One region of the Fundicoccus sp. Sow4_D5 genome, then DNA from elsewhere that is predicted to be linked to it. Evidence: predicted binding sites of a transcription regulator. Region 1 holds the regulator's gene; the other holds the start of a gene.
What was found. The regulator HrcA, encoded in region 1, represses chaperone genes, less so after heat shock. The targets are predictions, from matches to a motif close to TTAGCACTCNNNNNNNNNGAGTGCTAA.

Region 1 (4,488 bases):
TCAGCTGCGTCTTTTAGACGTTGTAAAGCCATTTTATCATTAGATAAGTCAACGCCGTTTTCTTTTTTGAATTCTGCTACTAAGTAGTCGATGATTTTCTCGTCGAAGTCATCTCCACCTAATTTATTATCACCAGCAGTTGATAATACATCAAAGACTCCGTCACCTAATTCAAGGATTGACACGTCAAATGTACCACCACCTAAGTCGAATACTAAGATTCTTTCTTCAGCATCAGTTTTATCTAAACCGTAAGCTAAAGCGGCAGCCGTTGGCTCGTTAACAATACGTTCTACTTCTAAACCTGCAATACGACCAGCATCTTTAGTTGCTTGACGTTGTGCATCGTTAAAATAAGCTGGAACAGTGATAACAGCTTTTTCTACTTTTTCACCTAAGTAATCTTCTGCGTAGCTCTTTAAGTGTTGCAAGATCATTGCTGAAATTTCTTGTGGTGTGTAGTCTTTGCCATCCATTTCAGCTTTGTAGTTGCCCTCACCAATGTGACGTTTAATTGAGCTTACTGTATGTGGATTAGTCACTGCTTGACGCTTAGCTACTTCACCAATTTGAATTTCGTCATTTTTAAAAGCGACAACTGAAGGTGTCGTACGGTTACCTTCTGGGTTTGGAATAATTTTTGCCTCTCCACCCTCTAAAACAGCAACCGCAGAGTTAGTTGTACCTAAGTCAATACCAATAATTTTTGCCATAATTTGTTTCCTCTTTTCTTAAATTGTTTATTTATATACGTTTACGCTGATACAATGACCATAGCCGGACGAATGACACGGTCATCTAGTAAATAACCTTTTTGTAATACATTCACGACAACATCGCTTGCTTGCCCTTCTTCTGCCGGCATCGTGCTGACTGCTTGGTGGAAGTTTGGATCAAACGCTTCATTCAACGGATCGATTACAGTCACTTTTTCACGTTCTAGCGCAGTAATTAGTTGCCCATGAACCATTTCGATTCCTTTTTTTAGTGTTAAAGCATCTTCACTTGTTACTTCCGTTGCTAGAGCACGTTCAAAGTTATCGACAACTTCCAGTAGATTTGTAGCTAAACTTTGCGAACGATACTTCGCTGCGTTTTGACGCTCACGTGTATTCGTACGTTGCATATTTGAAATTTCAGCTTGTAGACGTAATACTCTGTCTTCTAGAGCTTCATTTGCTGCAGTAAGTTCAGCTAAGTCATCTTTTTTAGCATCTGTCTCATCTTCTGTTGTAATTGTTTCAGTCGTTTCATTTGCAATTTCCTCTTCTGATTCGATGCTATCTGTTTCAAATAGTGTCTCATCTTTTACAGTAGAGTCCTCGACATGTTTGTTTTCTTCTGTCAATTTTCTACCTCCTCATTTTATATAGTCGTTTAACTAGTAATTGGATAATTCTGTAATCATTTTCTCCATTAAGCCGATAATACGGTGATAAGGCATGGTTGTGGGGCCAATCAGACCCAATGTGATTTCTTGATTTTGTTGTTGAAACTTCCCTGTTACCATACTAAGATTTGCTATCCCATAGGGCGACATATCCGCTCCGAAAAGAACTTCAATTCCTTGATTCCGATTTTCAAGCATATCATACATACTGGCAGAACCATCCACCATCGTAAATAATTTCTTTAAATCTTCTGAGTCTGTTTGGGGCTCTATAAAATCAAATAAATTGTTTTTACCACCAATATGATATTGGCGCCCTTTCAAACTATGAAGAGTTTTCTCAGCTAAGGGAGAAAAATCAAATTGATATGAAACTGCTCGTTGAGTTAGTAATGGTATCGTCAGTTTTAAGCGATGGTAAACATCTTCAATACTTGTTCCTATTAACTCATTGTTGACTATTTCTGAAGCCTTCATCACCATTTCTTTAGTTACTGGATAAAGCGTGACGAACAATTGAGTTTCGACACGGCCTCCGTCTGTAATCATAATAGCAATTAAGTTCTTCTCATTTAGATAAACAAGCTTAAACTCTTTCAGATGATGGGAGTCATTGCTCTGTCCTAAGACAACAGCTGTATAACCTGTTAAAGAAACCAGAATATCGGCAGCCATTTGAGCTAACTGTAAATCATCTGCTTGGCGTTCATGAAATAATTCGGCAATTGCATGATCATCTTCTTCTAAGACTTTCATCTCATCTTCGTGATGGATTAAGCGGTCAACATAATAACGATAGCCACTGAAAGATGGAATTCGACCACTTGAAGTGTGTGCTTTCCTCAGCAATCCTTCTCTTTCCAAAACGACCATATCATTTCGAATGGTTGCTGGACTGACGTTTAGAAGACTCTCTCTTAACAAAGTTTTAGAACCAACGGGTTCTTCAAACTCACTATATAATCTAACGATTAAGTAAAGAACTTGCCTTTGCCTCGGTGTTAACATGTAGATTCGCTCACCTCACTTTGGTTTAGCACTTAAATTATAGGAGTGCTAACATCTATTATATTACACGCTATTCTGGGGCATGTCAAGGCTTTTTCTTCAAATAATACAAAAAACTAGCACTCTTACATAAAGAGTGCTAGCCCGCTGGATCAATAGATACATTTATTTTATATCAGTTCATTTTACAACGTTTAACCAGCCGATGAGTTCGCGAAATACGGTATCTGCGAGAAACAACCCACGATTAGTTAAACGAACAGTCTCTCTTTCAATTATCATTAATTCTTGCGCTACTTGCTTATTAAAAAACTCCCCAAATAATTCAAGCGCTGAATAATAAAATTTGCTTTCAAACTCTTGTAAACTAAATCCTCGATTCGTCCTCAGCGCTAAGAATATGTATTCTTCCATCTGATCGTTTTGATTTAGTGTTAATTGATTGATGATTGGCTTCGACTGTTGTTGCGTTTGTTTCAAATAGTGGTGCACTGGTCCATGATTATAATAGCGTACGCCATCGACAAAACCGTGGGCACCGGCGCCAAAACCAAAGTATGGTTGATACTGCCAGTATTTTAGATTATGTCGTGATTCATAGCCTTTCATTGCAAAGTTACTAATTTCATATTGATTAATCTGATGCTCACTCAACTGTTTAATGGCGAGTTCGAACATATCAGCATCCGTATCTTCATTAGGAATCGGTAGTTTCCCTTCGCGCATTAATTGTTGAAAAAGTGTTTGTTGTTCAATAATCAGAGAATACAAGGAATAATGCGGCAATTGCAATTCGAGCGCTTTTTTTAAACTCTCATTAAAATCCTCAAGTGTCTGACCAGGCAATCGGAAGATTAAATCAATGCTTAATGCTTCAAAACCCGATTGACGCAACCAGTCAATCGATTGATAAACATGTCTGACACGATGATTGCGGCCAATACGACGTAATAAATTATCATTAAAGGTTTGAACTCCCATACTAATTCGGTTCACTCCATAATCATAAAGCAACTGACATTTTTCTAGTGACAATTCACCTGGGTTTATTTCAAAGGTAAACTCTGTTTGCTTATCTAACCTCATATGTCTATGGACGCTTTGCATCAATTGATCTAATTCTTGCATACTTAAGCAACTTGGAGTTCCGCCACCGATATAGACGGTGTCCAAAGCCTCATCTTGCTTTAAAGAATAAAGAGACATTTCCTGTTCTAAACCATCCAAGTAACGACCTACTGGTTGTCCGTCGTAAAAGTACTTATTAAATGCACAATAATGACAAATCTTTTTACAAAAAGGAATGTGAATATAAACCGCATCTGCTTGCTTGGTCGTTACCATGAATTCTCTCCTATCCTATTTGACGCTCGGTCCTTGACTTTAACGCTTAACTTATTGAGCTATTGATTTAATTCAGCAAAGTATTCACGGGTATCCACTAAATCTTGATCAAGTTGTTTAATTAGACCATCAAGGCCATCGAATTTAATTTCCCCACGTAAGTAATGGTGCCAACGGACTTTAACATTTTCACCGTAAATCATTTGGTCAAAGTCTAATATAAAGACCTCACACGTTACTGGACGATTTTCGCCGAATGTTACATTATAACCAACAGAGGCCATCCCTTGGTGCCACTTTTCTGAAACAAAGAATTCTACTATATAAACACCAATGCCCGGAAGAAGCTCTTTACTTGTTGTTTCAACATTAGCTGTTGGGTAACCAAGCAAGGCGCTCCCGCGTTTTTCACCATGAACGACAGTACCTGATGTTTGGTATAAATATCCTAGTTCCTTATTCGCGACTTCAATTTGGCCATTTTCTATTTGTTCGCGAATGTTTGTCGACGCTATCTTGTGCTGATTGATTGAAAATTGATCAACTTCAACAATTTCAAAGCGCTCTGAAGCGTGTTTAGGCAATGTCTGCATGTTGGCGACATCTTTCTTACCATAAGTATAGTCGAAACCTGCGACTACCACTTTCGCATTCAAGTCGACAATATAACGATCAACGAAAGTCTGTGGCGCTTGTGAGCCGAAAGCCCATGTATAATCCACTAGATAAAGAATATCAACTCCTAG
Region 2 (4,488 bases), on a different contig from region 1:
TAGTTACTGTTACTTTACCTGCATTGCCTAAGTGTTCAACTGTTGCGTCTTTTAATTCAAAGCCTAGTTCTTCAGAGACAACCGTTGCACCTGTTAGAATCGCGATATCTTCTAGCATCGCTTTACGACGGTCACCGAAACCTGGTGCTTTAACAGCCACAACATTTAACGTACCGCGTAGTTTATTTAAGACAAGAGTTGGTAATGCTTCACCTTCAATGTCTTCAGCAATAATTAATAGTGGACGGCCTGATTGCATGATGTTTTCTAATAAAGGTAACACATCTTGGATGTTGACGATTTTACGGTCTGTAATCAAGATTAACGGATTATCTAAATCAGCTACCATTTTTTCATTATCAGTTACCATGTACTGTGATAAGTAACCACGGTCAAATTGCATTCCTTCTACCACTGAAAGTTCAGTTTCGATGGATTGCGATTCTTCGATGGTAATGACGCCATCTTTCCCCACTTTCTCCATTGCTTCAGCAATCAATTCACCGATTGCTTCGTCACCAGATGAAACAGCGGCTACTTGAGCAATCGATTCTTTAGATGAAACAGGTACAGATAGTGCTTTAAGTGCATCTACTGCTACTTTAGTTGCTTTTTCGATTCCGCGGCGAATGCCAACTGGGTTAGCACCTGACGTCACGTTTTTCATTCCTTCACGCGCAATGGCTTGTGTTAGGACGGTTGCTGTCGTTGTTCCGTCTCCGGCTACGTCGTTTGTTTTAGAGGCAACTTCCATGACTAATTGAGCACCCATGTTTTCAAAACGGTCTTCTAATTCAATCTCACGAGCGATTGTGACACCGTCGTTAGTGATTTGTGGTGAACCGTAAGTTTTGTCTAATACCACGTTACGACCTTTAGGGCCTAATGTCACTTTCACTGTATCCGCTAATATGTCGACACCTTTTAATAAAGCTTCACGTGCGTCTTCTGAGAATTTTAATTCTTTTGCCATATCTTTCGTTCACTCCTTGAAAAAAATTTGGTTTGACTAGCTGTGCTAGTTGTTAATACATTATATAATTGAGATTTATGCTAAGACTGCTAAAAGGTCATCTAATTCAATAATTAAATACGTTTCACCTTGGTCCGTTACTTCAGTTCCTGTGTAAGATTTAAAGATAACTTGATCACCGACAGCTACACCATCTTCTGCTTCGATGCTAGGTCCGACTGCAATGACTTCACCAATTTGTTGCTTTTCTTTTGCTGAGCTCGGAAGTACTAAGCCTCCAGCTGATTTTTCTTCAACTTCAGCAACTTTAATGATAACGCGTTCTCCTAAAGGTTTTAACATTACGTTCCCTCCAAATTCTTTTTTGATTGGTTAGCACTCCTTTCGAGCGAGTGCTAACTACATTGTTTATTTTAGTCTACTCAGACAAAAAAAGCAAGTATTTCTTTGACGTTTTTTGACATTCTTTCTTTTTCTCACTTCTTAACGCACATTATACATTCATGAACAGTTCGTGTCGCTTACAGGTTTAGCAGCTTTTCTCTATCAACTATTAGCTAGCAAGGATCACACTCATTCTCTTAATATTTGCTCTTAGTTTTTTTAAGCAGATATTAAACAGCCTGTCGTACCATGAGAATTCCTCAGAGTGCGACAGGCTGTCATTCGTTTCCTAGTTTATTGGCTTATTAGGCGAGTAATCGGTTACGTTTAGCGATTAACCGACAGAACCTTCCATTGAATAAGCTATCAATCGGTTGAGTTCGACCGCATACTCCATTGGCAACTCTTTGGTAAAAGGTTCGACAAAGCCCATCACCAACATACCAGTGGCTTCTTCTTCGGATAGCCCGCGGCTCATCAGGTAGAACAGTTGCTCTTCTGAAATACGCGAGACTTTCGCTTCGTGCTCGAGTGAGATGTTTCCATTATGAATCTCATTATAAGGAATCGTATCCGATTTCTATAATTCATCCATAATAATCGTATCACATTCAATATTCGAGATGGACCCTTGTGAATTTTCACCAAAATAAACCTGTCCGCGGTAATTGACTTCGCCACCATCTTTGGCAATCGATTTAGACACGATCGAACTTGACGTATTGGGCGCTTGATGGATCATCTTGGCGCCGGTATCTTGAATTTGGCCAGCTCCTGCAAAGGCGACCGACAACATGGTGCCACGCGCCCCCTCACCTTTAAGGAAGACACTCGGATATTTCATGGTGACTTGCGCCCCAAGGTTGCCATCCACCCATTCCATGACACCGCCAGCATAGGCATGAGCGCGTTTGGTCACTAAGTTATAAACGTTGTTCGACCAGTTTTGAATAGTGGTGTAGCGGCAATAAGCGTCTTTATTCACGATAATTTCGACGATCGCCGCATGTAGGGAAGCCGTCGTATAGGTCGGCGCAGTACAGCCTTCGACATAATGAATACTCGCGCCCTCGTCGACAATAATCAGCGTGCGTTCAAATTGACCCGATCCCTCATTATTAATTCTAAAATAAGTCTGCAGTGGAATATCACACCGCACTCCTTTGGGCACATAAATAAACGTTCCACCACTCCAAACGGCGCCGTTTGAACGCGCTGATTGCGATGGGAATTGGGGCAGTTTGCCAGGGGGTGGCCACGCTCGCTTTTTCAAACAGTCGCCAACAACCGCATCATCACGCCATCCTTACTCGGTTTCGAGGCGCTCCACTCGCTCATCCAAACGGGGCTCTTGTTCTTTGGTGGCCTACCAGTTTTATTAGCTTTCAGTGGCAACGGCGCCTTCTTGCTGCAAGTCGGCTTGATGATTGGTCTGTCGCTAGTGTTATATAGTCGTCTCTTGAGTGGCGCACGGCAAAATTTGCAATTATTATTGTTAGTTGGCATTGTGCTAGGTACAGCCTTGCGCAGTTTATCTACCTTTATGCGCCGCTTATTGGATCCGGCTGAATTCGACATTCTGCAAGCGCGTTTGTTCGGTTCAGTCAACAATGCTGATCCAGAGAGCTTTCCAATTGCGATTGTTTTAGTTGTCGCCGCCATTGGCTGGCTCTTGTCATCATCCAACTGCATGAACACCATGAGACTCAAACCTGCTATCGCTATCATCCTGGGGATCAAGTATCGATATTGTGTCATCAAGATTCTAGTGATAGTTGCGATTTTGATGAGCGTCTCAACTGCCTTGCTCGGTCCTATCACTTTCTTGGGCTTCCTGGCAGCCAGCTTAAGCTATCAAATTGTCCCTACCTTTGACCACCGCTACCAATTCCCTGTCGTCATCTTGCTGAGTTATTGCATCTTGACTGGCGCCTATTTCATGATGTATCACGTTTTCAACGCTCAAGGCGTCGTGAGCCTCATCATCGAACTTGTTGGCGGTCTCACCTTCTTAGCACTCCTAATGAAAAGAGGTAAAACATGATAGAATTAAACACCGTATCCAAATATTATACTAAGTCGCGCGGCGTCGGCCCGTTAACACTCAACATCCCCCAGGCCGGCTTAACATCACTGATTGGTCCAAACGGTGCCGGAAAATCTACGATGTTACTGATGATTGGACGCTTGTTGAAGATGGATGCTGGATCCATTCACGTTGCCAATTTTAACGTGGTTGATGCCCCTTCTAACGATTTGGCGCGCGTTCTAGCCATCTTACGCCAAGATAATCATTTGGTCACTCGCCTAACCGTTCGCCAACTGATTGGTTTCGGGCGCTTCCCCCATTCGGCTGGGCGCCTGACAGATGTTGACCGTCAGGCCATCTCGCGCTACATCGAATTCTTCAATTTAGAGCCCTTTGCTGACTATTACTTGGATGAACTTTCGGGTGGTCAGCGCCAACGTGCTTATGTGGCAATGATTTTATGTCAAGAAACCGACTACATCTTGTTAGACGAACCCTTGAACAATCTTGATATTGCGCATTCTGTCCAAATGATGAATCACTTACGTCAGGCGGTTGATTCTTTAGGCCGCACCATTGTAATGGTGCTACACGACCTAAACTTTGCCGCTCGCTACTCTGACCACATTTGCGCCATGCAAGCTGGCCAGATTCAACATTTCGGGCCCCCTTCAGAAATCATCCGGCCCGAAATCTTAAGCCCGCTTTACGGTACTGCCGTAGAGGTCTACGATAGCCCGCGCGGCTTATTAGTGTCTGTTTGACACGGTTTGGGCTAGTTTTCATTCAAGTGAAGGAATATAAAACCCTCTAAACAAGCCGAGATTTGTAGTAGATGCTTCAGGCCGATGTCTGCGATTATTCTCTTAGGAAAGATAAAGCTGTCGCTCGCTAGAATTTCACAACGATTTATAGATGTGTCAACTTGAATTGACCGAAACTATCAAGACGACTATACTGAATGATTCGTCATGATCCAGGGGGATTGACACAAGCCAGCGGCAATTATGCCCCGGCTAGTACAATTGAAAGGATTACAGCTGACACTCGCGGAGGCTAGAGTCGATACTAGCTAACTAGTTTTCACGAACAAGCGGCTCGT

Region 2: a site for HrcA is predicted at 1,346-1,372, ahead of ACTQ45_RS11475 (co-chaperone GroES). Genes of this name have one in related genera too.

What each region holds. Positions count from the first base shown of each region.
Region 1 covers NZ_JBQKLF010000001.1:520,412-524,899, reverse strand. The annotation lists gene dnaK (molecular chaperone DnaK) at 1-713, opposite strand, end outside; gene grpE (nucleotide exchange factor GrpE) at 755-1,348, opposite strand; gene hrcA (heat-inducible transcriptional repressor HrcA) at 1,382-2,398, opposite strand; gene hemW (radical SAM family heme chaperone HemW) at 2,579-3,742, opposite strand; gene ribF (riboflavin biosynthesis protein RibF) at 3,802-4,488, opposite strand, start outside.
Region 2 covers NZ_JBQKLF010000011.1:42,453-46,940, reverse strand. The annotation lists gene groL (chaperonin GroEL) at 1-973, opposite strand, end outside; gene ACTQ45_RS11475 (co-chaperone GroES) at 1,049-1,315, opposite strand; partial or broken gene sufB (Fe-S cluster assembly protein SufB) at 1,692-2,567, opposite strand; gene ACTQ45_RS11465 (iron chelate uptake ABC transporter family permease subunit) at 2,577-3,401, shown strand; gene ACTQ45_RS11460 (iron ABC transporter ATP-binding protein) at 3,398-4,150, shown strand.